DNA from 3 places in the Thiocystis violascens DSM 198 genome. Region 1 is predicted to be linked to each of the others. Evidence: predicted binding sites of a transcription regulator. Region 1 holds the regulator's gene; each other region holds the start of a gene.

The links. The regulator sigma-54, encoded in region 1, starts transcription at its own class of promoters, with help from an activator protein. The targets are predictions, from matches to a motif close to TGGCANGNTNCNTGCTT.
Region 2: THIVI_RS02355 (nitrogen fixation protein NifZ) is a predicted target of sigma-54. The motif match lies at 2,272-2,288, and genes of this name have one in related genera.
Region 3: nifE (nitrogenase iron-molybdenum cofactor biosynthesis protein NifE) is a predicted target of sigma-54. The motif match lies at 1,468-1,484, and genes of this name have one in related genera.

What each region holds. Positions count from the first base shown of each region.
Region 1 is NC_018012.1:2,436,491-2,440,844, reverse strand. It holds gene THIVI_RS10815 (PTS sugar transporter subunit IIA) at 1-254, opposite strand, end outside; gene hpf (ribosome hibernation-promoting factor, HPF/YfiA family) at 541-864, opposite strand; gene THIVI_RS10805 (RNA polymerase factor sigma-54) at 895-2,379, opposite strand; gene lptB (LPS export ABC transporter ATP-binding protein) at 2,617-3,342, opposite strand; gene lptA (lipopolysaccharide transport periplasmic protein LptA) at 3,412-3,969, opposite strand; gene lptC (LPS export ABC transporter periplasmic protein LptC) at 3,966-4,354, opposite strand, start outside.
Region 2 is NC_018012.1:498,823-503,176, forward strand. It holds gene nifS (cysteine desulfurase NifS) at 1-956, opposite strand, end outside; gene nifU (Fe-S cluster assembly protein NifU) at 1,348-2,220, opposite strand; gene THIVI_RS02355 (nitrogen fixation protein NifZ) at 2,448-2,717, shown strand; gene THIVI_RS02360 (SDR family oxidoreductase) at 2,719-3,573, opposite strand; gene THIVI_RS02365 (FmdB family zinc ribbon protein) at 3,676-4,005, shown strand; gene THIVI_RS02370 (OmpA family protein) at 4,070-4,354, opposite strand, start outside.
Region 3 is NC_018012.1:3,000,032-3,004,385, reverse strand. It holds gene THIVI_RS13320 (FAD-dependent oxidoreductase) at 1-1,279, shown strand, start outside; gene nifE (nitrogenase iron-molybdenum cofactor biosynthesis protein NifE) at 1,564-3,027, shown strand; gene nifN (nitrogenase iron-molybdenum cofactor biosynthesis protein NifN) at 3,020-4,354, shown strand, end outside.

The DNA.
Region 1 (4,354 bases):
CGGACCGTCTGCACGAAGGCTCCCAACACCTCCGTGACCTCCTTGATCCGGGCATGCGGCAAGGCGATGCCATGGCCAAGTCCGGTACTGCCAAGGCGCTCGCGTTCCAGCAGTCGCTCGAACACGGTCTCGGTGTGCAGGCGCGGATGACCGCTTGCCAGCAGTTCGGCCAGCGTTTCGAGCAGGCGTTTTTTGCTCGCGATCTCAAGAGCGCACCCGATTCGGGCTTCGCTGATCAGGTCTGGGCTCAACATGGCTCAACGTCCTAGGATTCGCGGACGCGCATGGCGGCCGCCAGGTCTTCGCGCGCATTCCGCGGGCAGTCTCGCGGGTTCGGCGCGATGGTCGCGCAATCGCTGTCTAGGGTCATGAATTCGGGTCTCCTGCGATCGACCTGTCGGCTGGATCTGAGCCTAATGGTGGTGATCGTCTCTCGTCGTCTCAATAAAAAACACCCCGAACGGTCAGTCAACGAGCCGCCCGAGGTGCCTGGTGCGTGCCTACGGAAGCAACGCGTTCGCCTTCAATGCTCGGCCGCGGCTATTCCTCCGCCTCGGCGATTTTCGCAACAGGACCGCGGTGGCTGCTTTTCTTTTCCTTGTGGCGCAGCACCTGGCGATCAAGCTTGTCGATCAGGGCATCGATCGCCGCGTACATATCTTCGTGGGTAGAGTCGGCAAACACATTACCCCCATTGACATTGAGTGTCGCCTCCGCCTTTTGGGCGAGTTTTTCAACGCTGAGGACGACGTGGGCGTTGATGACGTGGTCAAAATGTCGCCCCAGGCGCTCGAATTTGTTCTCGACATAATCCCTGAGTGCATCGGTAATGTCGATGTGGTGACCCGTCAGGTTGATCTGCATCGTGTGACTCCTTAAGGTTCAAACGGCCTGTCAATCCAGGCGTTTGCGCTCGTTCGAGGGTGGGAGACCCATTGCCTCGCGGTATTTGGCGACTGTCCGGCGCGCGACCTTGATCCCCTGACCCTCAAGCTCCTTGGCGATTTTCTCGTCGCTCAGTGGCTTCCTGGCGGACTCCGCCGCGATCAGTTTGCGAATCAGGGCGCGGATGGCCGTGGACGAACACTCGCCGCCAGAAGCGGTATTGACGTGAGAGGAAAAAAAATATTTGAACTCGAAAGTGCCTCGCGGGGTGTGCATGTATTTCTGCGTGGTGACCCTGGAGACGGTGGATTCGTGCAATTCGAGCGCCTCGGCAATGTCGCGCAGAATCATCGGCCGCATCCCCTCGTCGCCCTGCTCGAAAAAATCCTGCTGCATTTCCACGATCTTGGAACCCACGCGCAGGACGGTATCGTTGCGGCTCGCCAGACTCTTGATGAACCAGCGTGCCTCCTGCAGATGGCTCTTCAGGGTCGTACCGTCGGCGCTCTGATCGGAGCGGCGGATCAAGCGCGCATAGTCCGCGTTCACTCTCAGTTTAGGCGTCGATTCGGGATTCAGCTCGACCAGCCAGCGGCCCTCCAGCTTGCGCACGAAGAGGTCCGGGACAACGTACTCCGAAGGCGCCGCCTCGATCAAGGATCCAGGCCGCGGATTGAGTCGGCGAATGAGTTCGATGGCGCTGACGATCTCCGGCTCCGGCGCATTGAGCAGGCGCGCCAGCGCGGCGATGTCTTTTCTCGGCAGATGCTCGAACCCGTCGCGGCAGATGGCAATGGCCAGGTCGCGGCAAGGCGTCTCCGAGGGCATCTGGCGCAATTGAAGCAGCAGACATTCCCGCGGATCCCGCGCGCCCACCCCGGGCGGATCGAGCGATTGGACGCGATGGAGCAGGGTCTGCACCTCATCGGCACCGATCTCCGGGTGGTCGATCGTGGTCAGCAGATCCTCGATGTGGGTGCGCAGATACCCGTCCGCGTCGATGGCGTCGATGATCGCCTGGGCGATCATGAAATCGCGCTCGTTGAGACGGCTGAGGTTCAGTTGCCAGGCGAGATGATCGTGCAGCGTTTGCGGACGGCTTTGGTGGGCGAAAGGGTCGTAGTCCGCGCCGTCATCGCCGCCTTGAGCGGCGGTGGGCAGATAGCTGTCGTAGACATCCTCCCATTGCGTATCGACCGGAAGCTCGTCGGGCATCTCGCTGGACTCGGACGGAACCTCCCGATCGATCCGCAGATCCTCCTCGGCGCGCGTGCGCGCGACCTCCTCGATCGGCTGGATCCGGCTGTCGCTCGCCTCGCTGGCACTGAATCGCTCGGCATCGTCGCCCTCCTCCAGCATGAGATTGGTATCGAGCGCCTCCTGTATCTCTTTCTGAAGTTCGAGCGTGGACAATTGCAGAAGCTTGATCGCCTGCTGCAACTGGGGCGTCATGGTGAGGTGTTGGCCGAGGCGAAGCTGGATGGATTGCTTCATGGAGCGCGAGTGCGTCTTGAGATGATCCCGTTCGAGTGCGAAAGCGTTAAGCGCGTCTTCGGCGATTCTAGCCCATTTCAATCTCCCGCGTTCGCCGTGTCCGGGCAGGGGGAGTGATGATGATTTTATCTTACACCCTTCCCGATCATGGCGGGGGCGTTAAATCGCAAACTTCCCCCGAGCGGCCGGGAGACCGACGCGGGTTGCGCGCGCGGCATGGCCGATGGCGTTTCAGGGCTACATGGAAAAATCGGCGCCCAGATAGACATCCCGTGCCTGCTGGTTGGCGAGCAGATCGGCCGGCACCCCGGCGGCGATCACCGTCCCGGCGCTGATGATGTAGCTGCGGTCGCAAATGTCGAGCGTCTCGCGCACATTGTGGTCGGTGATGAGCACCCCGATCCGACGGTCGCGCAGATGGGAGACGATGGCCTTGATGTCGCCGACCGCGATGGGATCGACCCCGGCGAAGGGTTCGTCCAGCAACATGACGATCGGGTCCACGGCCAAGGCGCGAGCAATCTCCAGACGCCTGCGCTCCCCGCCCGAGAGACTGAGCGCGAGCGAATCGCTCACATGCGCGATCCCCAGCTCTTCGAGCAGTCGCTCGCACTGTCGCTCGCGCTCGGGACGCTTGAGATCCCGGCGCGTCTCCAGGATCGCCAGGATGTTCTCGCGCGCGGTGAGTTTGCGAAACACCGAGGGCTCCTGAGCCAGATAGCTCAGTCCGGCGCGCGCGCGCGCATGCATCGGCAGCCGCGTGATATCGCGATCGTTCAGCAGGATGCGGCCCTGATCCGCGGCGATCAGACCGACGATGAGATAGAAGCAGGTGGTCTTCCCGGCCCCGTTGGGTCCGAGCAGCCCCACCACCTCGCCTGGATTCACGGCGACGCTGACGTCCTGCAACACCTGGCGACCGCGGTAACTCTTTTTCAGTCGTTCGGCATGCAGCGCGGTCAACTGGATCTCCTCCTACGTGGCTCGAAACCGACATTCGGGACGTTCGCTCCCGCCGGATGCGGCGTGAGCTTAGCGCGATTGCGGGGTGATGGTGATCTTGACCCGTTCCGAGCCGCCGGCGCGAAACCGCGCCCGCGCGCGGTCGTAGATGATCCGTTCGCTGGCGAGTCGATCCGCGCCCTGGATCAGCAGACCCTCGCCGATCAGGATCAATTCGTCCTTGTCGGCATCGTATTCCATCCGCCTGGCGAACGCCTGGACCTCGCCCTGGCGGTTGTCGAGTTGCTGTCGATACTTGGCCGGCGCTCCCAACGCGACGAAAAATCTGGGTTGACGGTCTTCCCGATGGTAAACGGTCACATGGTCGGCGAGCAGCCGCATGCTGCCCTGATCAACCTGGACATTGCCGACATAGACGCTGATGCTGTCGGTCTCGCGCACCTCGACATCATCGGCCTCGATGAAGATGGGCTGTTGGGCGTCCTCCTGGAGCGCCCAAGCCGGCGTCCAGATGCTGGCGGCCAGGCAGACGGCCATGAACAGTGCGCGCCGGACGGGGCGCGGCATGCTTGCCTTGAGCCAGATCGCGGGTAAGGACCGCCGCCGACAGGGTGCGAGGATGCTCATGGCGGCGTCTCCCGGGTTAACTCGTCGTCTGGCGCGGACTCCGGCGCGAACCGGATGCGGGCGCGGCCATGGAAGGTGGTCCGCGTCGGCTCGGTATACCAGAGCCGCATGCCATTGGCGGTCAGCGAGTCGCCGTCGCTGAGGATGCGGACCGGAAGATCCGTTTCCGCAAGCGCCTGCTTGCGCCAGACATCGATCCGTTCGGTCTCCAGATGCACCGGACGGGTCTGGCCGTCCCCCTCCCGATCCAACTGGACATCTCCGATGAGCCGAACCTGATCGCCGCCGGTCAGCACAAGACCCTCCTGAGCGCGCGCCTTCCAAGGCGGACCGGCGGACTGAAACAGTTCCAGGTGCGGACGATCGAGTTCGGACCGATCCTCCC
Region 2 (4,354 bases), 1.9 Mb from region 1:
TTCAGCAGCAGCAGAATGGCCTCGCCCTCGATGTACTCGAAGGCGATATTGCTGGTGTTCGGCAGGCGGTTGGTCGGATCGCCGGTGACGAAACAGTTGGGCACGGCGGCGAGGATTCCCTGTTCCAGCCGGTCGCGCATCGCGCGCACAACGGTCTTTTCGGACTCCATGTGCTCCAGCGCCATCGCGCATGCCTTGCCGAGTCCGACGATGGCCGCGCTGTTCTCGGTGCCGGCGCGCCGTCCGCGTTCCTGATGACCGCCGCGCAGCAGTGGGCGAAAACGGGTATTGCGACGCAGATAGAGCACGCCGATCCCCTTGGGCGCGTGCAGCTTGTGCCCGGACAGCGACAGCATGTCGATGGCGGTGTCCTTGAGATCGATCGGCAGCTTGCCGACGGCCTGGACCGCGTCGGTGTGGAAGAGGACGCCAGCGGATTTGGCCAGCTCGGCCATTTCCTGCACCGGAAAGAGGGTGCCGGATTCGTTATTGGCCCACATGACCGAGACGATCGCGACCCGGTCGGAGAGCAGATCCATGTAGGTCTGCATGTCAAGCCGGCCCTTGCCGTCCACCTTCAGGTAATGAACCTTATAGCCGTCCTTCTCCAGATGTTCGCACACCGAGAGGATCGCCGGATGTTCCACGACCGTGGTGATGATCTCCTTGCGCTCCGGCTGTGCCTTGAGCGCGGACAGGATGGCGGTGGAATCGGACTCGGTTCCGCAGGAGGTGAAGACGATCTCGGAATCATGCTCGGCTCCGAGCAGCGCCTGGACCTGTTGGCGGGCCTGCTTGATCGCCATTCCCACCCGGTTGCCGAATTGATGCAGCGAGGACGGATTGCCGAACTGCTCGGTGAAATAGGGCAGCATGACCTCCACGACCTCGGGGGCGACCATGGTGGTGGCGTTGTTATCGAAATAGATGCCTTGGACGGGCGGGGAAGTGGTCATGGATTTCTCTCGCGATGAACTGGGAGCGCCGACTTGCCGTCGGCGCCTGGGGTCGTCGGCATGTGGTCGACTGGCGCGATTGGCGGCGACATATCGCCGATCGCTCTAGTAGCCGGACGATGCGACCTGGCGAAGCGAAGCCTGCTTCATGCATCTCGTTGTCGTTGTCGTTATTCTCCGGAAAAGCTCATACCCACTTTCGTGGTGACATTGCATCCGTTCGTGGTGAGTCCTGAGCGCAGTCGAAGGGTCGAACCATGAACGGATGCAATGTCGGCCTCGGAGCGCGATTTCCGCCCGTCCTTCGACCCTTCGGCTCCGCTCAGGACTCAGGACGAACGGAAATCAGTAAAGTCATTCCCGTAAATCACCTTATGTTCCAGGAGCTTCCTTAATGTCTCTGCGCCGCCGCCGGCAACACCCGCACGAATTCGCCCAGATCCTCGACGATGCGCTGCTGGATGCCTTCGAGCGTCGTGGAGGCCATCTGACAACCCACGCAGGCGCCGGTCATGTTCACGTAGACGTTCTTGCCGTCGATATCGACCAACTCCACGTCGCCATGATCGCGCTGAAGATTGGGCCGGATGGCCTCGATCGAGCTTTCGATACAGCGGATGCGTTGCAGGTTGGTCAGCTTGCGGCGGACGGGCGCCGGTTTGGTGGCCGCGCCGGTGGGCGCGAAGGTCTTGCCGGTTTCGGCCAGCACGCGCGTCAGGATCTCCTCGATCTCTTCGTGACAAGCTGAACAGCCACCCCCGGCCTTGGTGTAATTGGCGACATCCTCCACCGTGCTCAGTGCGTTGGCGCGGATGGTGTGCTCGATCAGCGCCGAATCGACGGCGAAGCATTTGCAGACGAGCGCGCCTTCCTCGTGATCGTCCTTCCAGACCTCGCCGCGATAGTTTGCGACGGCGGCCTGAAGCGCCTCCCGGCCCATGACCGAGCAATGCATCTTCTCGGGCGGCAGGCCGTCGAGATAGTCGGCGATGTCCTGATTGCTGACCTTCAGCGCCTCGTCGAGCGTCATGCCTTTGATGATCTCGGTCAGGGCGGAACTGGAGGCGATGGCCGAGCCGCAGCCGAAGGTCTGAAAGCCCGCTTCGAGGATAACCTCGGTTTCCGGGTCGACCTTCAGGGTCAGACGCAACGCATCGCCGCAGGATAGCGAGCCGACATCGCCGGTCGCGTTGGCCTCGGCGATGGCCCCGGCGTTGCGCGGGCTAAAAAAGTGTTCCTGGACCTTTTCAGAATACTCCCACATGGCTTGTCTCCGGTCGCGTTGGCTTGAGCGCGCGGCGTCAGGGCCGGCGCGTGGCTTGAGTCTTGCTTTTGTCGATACAGAGAATTCAGCAAACTCTATGCCACGGCCAGTTTCACAGGCAGGGCGCTGATTCATTGATAATTTTCAAGGCGACGCCGATTCGCTTGTCATTTCCGGAACAAGCGAGGGCGGTCCTCTGGTGACAAACCCGACAACAGGAGTCGACGATGATGATCGAATTGAGCCAACTGAACCCCGGCGACATGGTCTATGCGACCGCCGATATTCGCAATGACGGCGGCATCCCGGATCTCCCCGAGGATGCGCTGATCGCCCGCGCGGGGACGCGCGGGGTGATCGTCAACATCGGTTATCTGGAAGCGGAGCCGAGCCGGGAATTGTTCCTGGTGCGCTTCGAGGGTAAGGATCTGGTACTGGGGCCGCCCACGGGCTGTTGGGCGGAGGAACTTGGCGCCCAGCCATCGGCGGAGCTTTAAGCTATCCTTCACCGCCGCGCGACACCCGCGCCAGGATCCAATCCAGCGCGCGGGTCGGCAAAATGCGTTTCAACGTTCCGAACAGATGCGTCGGAAGGGTGACATAATAGCGGGCTTGCGGACGCGGACTCTCCAGAGCGTGAACGAGCTTCTTCAGCACCGCGTCCGGCGGCAGCGTGAAGGGTTGGGCGGGTCCGGCCTTGGTCAGACGCGCCTCGGCCCGGCGGTAGGACTCGCGGTGCGGGCTGCGTTCGCGGTCGATGTTGGCCAGAAAGGCGCGGTGCGCATTGTCGCGAAAATGGCTGAGGATCGGGCCGGGCTCGATCAGCGAGACGCGGATGCCGGTGCCGCGCAATTCCAGCCGCAGGGTATCGGTCAATCCCTCCAGCGCGTATTTGCTCGCCACATAGGCACCGCGATAGGGCAGGGGCATGAAGCCCAGGATCGAGCTGTTCTGGACGATACGCCCATGACCCTGACGGCGCATGATGGGGATGACGTGACAGGTGAGGTCATGCCAGCCCAGGAGATTGGTCTCCAGTTGGGCGCGCAGAACCTCGCGGCTCAGATCCTCCACCGCGCCGGGCTGTCCGTAGGCGCCGTTGTTGAAGAGCGCATCCAGCCGACCGTCGGTGAACTCCAGGGTTTGCTCGACGCCCGCGCGGATGCTGGCGGGATCGTCCAGATCCAGCCGGATCGCGGTCAGACCCTCGCGCGTAAGCCGGGCGACGTCCTCGGGGCGACGCGCGGAGGCGATGACACGCCAGCCGCGCCGCGCAAGTCCTTGCGCGCAATGATGACCGATGCCGCTGGAGCAGCCGGTGATGAGGATGGAACGGAGGTTGGTCGAGTGCATTGGTGATCCGTCTGGAATCCCGAAAAGCGCTGGGCGGGCATTAACGCCAATCCCGAGATCGTCCGCAACCGGATTCGATGAAACTTTAGCGAGAAGACAAGCATGCCGATTTACGAATACCGTTGCGAAAGTTGTGGCCACGAGTTGGAAAAGATCCAAAAAGTCAGCGATCCGGCCCTCGCGGACTGTCCCGCCTGCGGGCAGCCCACCCTGAAAAAACAGATCTCCGCCGCCGGTTTCCGGCTCAAGGGGAGCGGCTGGTACGAAACCGATTTCAAGAAGGACAAACAGAAGAACCTGCACGACAGCGGCGAAAAGGGGGAGAAGACGACGGCCAAATCCGCGGACAAAACCGTCTCAAGCACGACGGCGGGAGCCGGTCAGGCCGCGACGGTACCCGCGACGTCGTCGGAAAAGAAAACGGTTGCTTGATCGCGCTGGGAGCGCGAGCGGTTTGCCCGCGCCCACCAGCAAGGTATGAGGAATCGGCGGACGCCTATTCCTCCAGGTAAATTTCGACCCGGCGATTCTGACTCCGGCCAGCGGAGGTTGCATTCGTGGCGATGGGTTTGGCGGCACCGATTCCTTCGGCGGTCAGGCGTTCTGGATCAATGCCACGCGCGACGAGTGACTGCTTCACGGCTTCGGCACGCTGCTGAGACAGGGCTCGATTGAGTTCGGGGCCACCCAGGCTGTCGGTGTGTCCTTCGATCCGGGCCGACAGCTCGGGCTGTTCCGCGAGCAAGCCGGCGATGCGCGCCAGACTTGCAAGTTCGTCATT
Region 3 (4,354 bases), 560 kb from region 1:
CCTGCATTCGCTCGGCGACGCCGACTCGCTGCGCGCGATCCGGGACGCCAATCAGGTACAGCGCGCCGTCATCGTCGGCGGCGGACTGATCGGTTTCGAGGTCTCCGAGGCGCTGCATCTCGCCGGCATCCCGACCACCATCATCGAGAAGACCAGCTCGATCCTGCCCTTCCTGGATCCCGAACTGGCGAAACTGGTCGCCAACCATGTGCGCGGCTTCACGACCGATATCATCACGGGCAATGGCGTGGCGGCCTTCCTCGGAGAGGCTGGAACGCTGACCGGCGTCAAGCTCGATAACGGGACCGAACTCCCCTGCCAACTCGCGGTGGTCGCGGTCGGCGTGCGACCCAACGTCGCGCTCGCCAAGTCCGCCGGACTCGACATCGGCGCGCAGGGCGGCATCGCGGTCAATGAATTCATGCAGACCTCCGACCCGGACATCTACGCGGCGGGCGATTGCGTGGAATGCACCTCGCTGATCACCGGGGACAAAGTGCGCGCGCCTTATGGCGATCTCGCCAATCTGCAAGGGCGGGTGGTCGGACAGAACCTGATCCAGGAGGGAAGCGCGACGTTTCCGGGCATCACCCACACCGGCATCTGCAAGATCTTCGATTACACGGTCGGCTTCACCGGACTCAGCGCCGGGCGCGCGCGCGAACTGGGTCTGACCGACATCGAGACGGCGACGATCTCGGGTCTCGACATCCCGCCCTACATGCAGGGCAAGCTGCTCATCAGCAAGATGGTCGCGGACCGCAAGACCGGTCGGGTGCTGGGTTTTCAATGCCTCGGTCCTGGCGACGCCAGCAAACGGGTCGCCACGGTCGCCATGGCCATCCTGGGCAAGCTGACGGTCGCGGATCTGGTCAACGCGGATCTGCCCTACGCGCCGCCCTATTCGCTGGCGCTCGACCATGTCATCACCGCCGCCCAGGTGCTCGAAAACAAGCTGCTCGGACGCATGCAGGGCATCTCGGTCGCCGAGGTCAAACAGCGGGCCGAGACCGGCGCGGACTGTTTCATCCTCGACACCCGCACCCCATTGGAGTTCGAGGAGGTCCGGCTCGGCATCGGCGAGACCCTGATCCCGCTGGGCGCGCTGCGCGGGCGTTTGGCGGAACTGCCGCAGGACAGGGACAAGGAAATCATCCTCTATTGCCGGGTCTCGCTGCGGGGCTATGAAGCGGCGGCGATCCTGCAAGGGCATGGCTGGCGCAACGTCAAGGTCATGGAAGGCGGCATCATGGCTTGGCCGTATCCGCGCGAGAAATGAGCGACGCGATCGCCGTTCCATGAAGATGATGGGCATCGCGTTGACGCGGGGATAAGCCTGAGTCGATGTCGTCATTGCGCCATCCTCGCAAAACTTGGAACCTCCGAGAAAGGCGGAGCGGTCACATTGTCAGAAATCCTACAGAGAGGTAAAAGTCATTTTCTGAATAAAAACAATGCAAATAGGATTGGCATACACTCTGCTTAAAACTCCCTAAAGCGAACAGCTAAGCCGCGTTTCATCGATAACGCATTTTGCGATTCGACGCGGTTTCGGGAGTTTCCATGAAGCAGAAAGACATCGCCGCCCTGCTCGACGAGCCGGCCTGCGCCCACAATCAGAAGGAAAAATCCGGCTGCTCCAAGGCCAAGCCGGGCGCGACGGCGGGCGGCTGCACCTTCGACGGGGCGCAGATCGCCATGCTGCCGATCGGCGATGTCGCCCATATCGTCCATGGTTCGATTGCCTGCGCCGGCAATTCCTGGGACAACCGGGGCACCCGCTCCAGCGGTCCGACCCTCTACAAGATCGGCATGACCACCGACCTGACCGAGCAGGACATCATCATGGGCCGCGGCGAGAAGCGGCTCTTCCACTCGATCAAGCAGGCCATCGACAGCTACCAGCCGGCGGCGGTCTTCGTCTACAACACCTGCGTCCCCGCCCTGACCGGCGATGACATGGTCGCCGTCTGCAAGGACGCGCAGACGCGCTGGGGCACGCCGGTGGTGCCGATCGACGCGGCCGGTTTCTATGGGGCCAAGAATCTCGGCAGCCGCATCGCCGGCGAGGCGATGGTCAAGTATGTCTGCGGCACTCGCGAGCCGGACCCGCTCCCCGAGGGCATCGAACGCGAAGGCTTCAAGATCCACGACATCTGTCTGATCGGCGAGTACAACATCGCCGGCGAACTCTGGCGCGTCCTGCCGCTGTTCGACGAACTCGGGTTGCGGGTGCTCTGCACGCTCTCGGGCGACGGGCGCTTCCGGGAGGTGCAGACCATGCACCGTTCGGAGGTCAACATGATGGTCTGCTCGCGGGCGCTGGTGAATGTCGCCCGCAAGCTCCAGGACACCTACGGCACGCCCTGGTTCGAGGGCAGTTTCTATGGGGTACGGGATGTCTCGCAGGCGCTGCGCGACGTCGCCCGCATCCTCGGCGATCCCGATCTGAGCGCCCGCGTCGAGGCCGTGATCGCCCGCGAGGAGGCCCGCGCCAATGCCGCGCTCGAACCCTGGCGCCAGCGTTTGCAAGGCCGCAAGGTGCTGCTCTATACCGGCGGCGTCAAATCCTGGTCGGTGATCTCCGCGTTGCAGGATCTGGGCATGACCGTGGTCGCTTCCGGCACCCGCAAATCCACCGAGGACGACAAGGCGCGCATCCGCGAACTCATGGGCGAGGACGCGGTGATGCTCGAAGAAGGCAACCCGCGCACCCTGATCGATATGGTGAACGCGCAGGGTATCGACATCCTGATCGCGGGCGGTCGCAACATGTACACCGCGCTCAAGGCGCGCATCCCCTTCCTGGACATCAATCAGGAACGCGAATTCGGCTATTCCGGCTATGCCGGTATGGAGGAACTGGCAAAACAACTCTGTCTGACCATCGAGAGCCCGGTCTGGGAGGCGGTCCGTCGCCCGGCGCCCTGGGCACGCGCGGTCATCGCGGAACTGGCGGCGGATGCCGCGCCGGTCGTCGCCGTCAACGAAGCCGAGTCCATCGCCGTGGAGTCCAGTCATGCCTGAGATCGTCAAACGCAAGAAAGCACTCTCGGTCAGCCCGCTCAAAGCCAGCTCGACGGTCGGCGCGGCGCTCGCCTTCCTCGGTTTCAACCGTGCCATGCCGATGCTGCACGGCGCTCAGGGTTGCACCGCCTTCGGCAAAATCCTGTTCGTGCGTCATTTCCGCGAACCCATCCCGCTCCAAACGACCGCCATCGATCAGATCAGCGCCGTCATGGGCAGCGAGTCGATGGTCGTCGAGGGCTTGAAGACGCTCTGCGAGAAGCACGCCCCCGACCTGATCGGCGTGCCCACCACCGGGCTGGTCGAAACCCAGGGCGCGGACATTCAGATGGCGGTGCGCGTCTTCCGCCAGACCTATCCGCAGTTCGACGCCATTCCGGTGGTGGCGGTCTCGACCCCGGATTTCACTGGATCGATGGAGTCGGGCTACGCCGAGGCGACCCGCGCCATCATCGAAACCCTGGTCCCGACCGCCGCCGAGTCCGGCACCCAGCCGGGACGGCGCCGCCGTCAGGTCAATGTGCTGGCCGGCTCGCACCTGACGCCCGGCGATCTGGAGCACCTCAAGGATCTGATCGAGCTGTTCGGACTGCGCCCGGTGGTGCTGCCCGATCTCTCCGATTCGCTGGATGGACACCTGCCCGAGAACGACTACAACCCGCTGTCCATCGGCGGCGCGCTGGTCAGCGAACTCGCGACCCTGGGCGATGCCCTGGCGACGCTCGTGATCGGCGATTCGATGCAGGCGCCGGCGGACGCGCTCAAGTCCCGCACCGGCGTGCCCAATCATCGTTTCGCGCACCTGATGGGCCTCGATGCCGTCGACGCGCTGATCCTGACCCTGTCCGAACTCGCCGCCGTGCCGGTCCCGGTCAGGATCGAGCGTCAGCGCGCGCAACTCCAGGACGCCATGCTGGACTGTCATTTCATGCTCGGCATGTCCCGCTTCGCCATCGCCGCCGACCCGGACCTGCTGGTCGGTCTGACCCAGATGCTCGCGGGCGTCGGGGCCGAAACCGTGGTCGCCGTCAGCCCGATCAACGCACCCTCGCTGACCAACGCGGTCTGCGAGCAGGTCAAGATCGGCGATCTGGAGGATCTCGAACTCGGCGCACGCGCGCGAAATGCCGAAATTCTGATCACCAACTCGCATGGCGTCCACACCGGTCAACGTCTCGGTATCCCCCTGCTAAGAGCCGGTTTCCCGCAATACGACCTGCTCGGCGGCTTCCAGCGCACCTGGATCGGCTACCAAGGCACCCGCGCCACCCTGTTCGATCTGGCCAACATCCTCCTGGCGCAGGAAAAGGGCGAAATCCACCCCTAT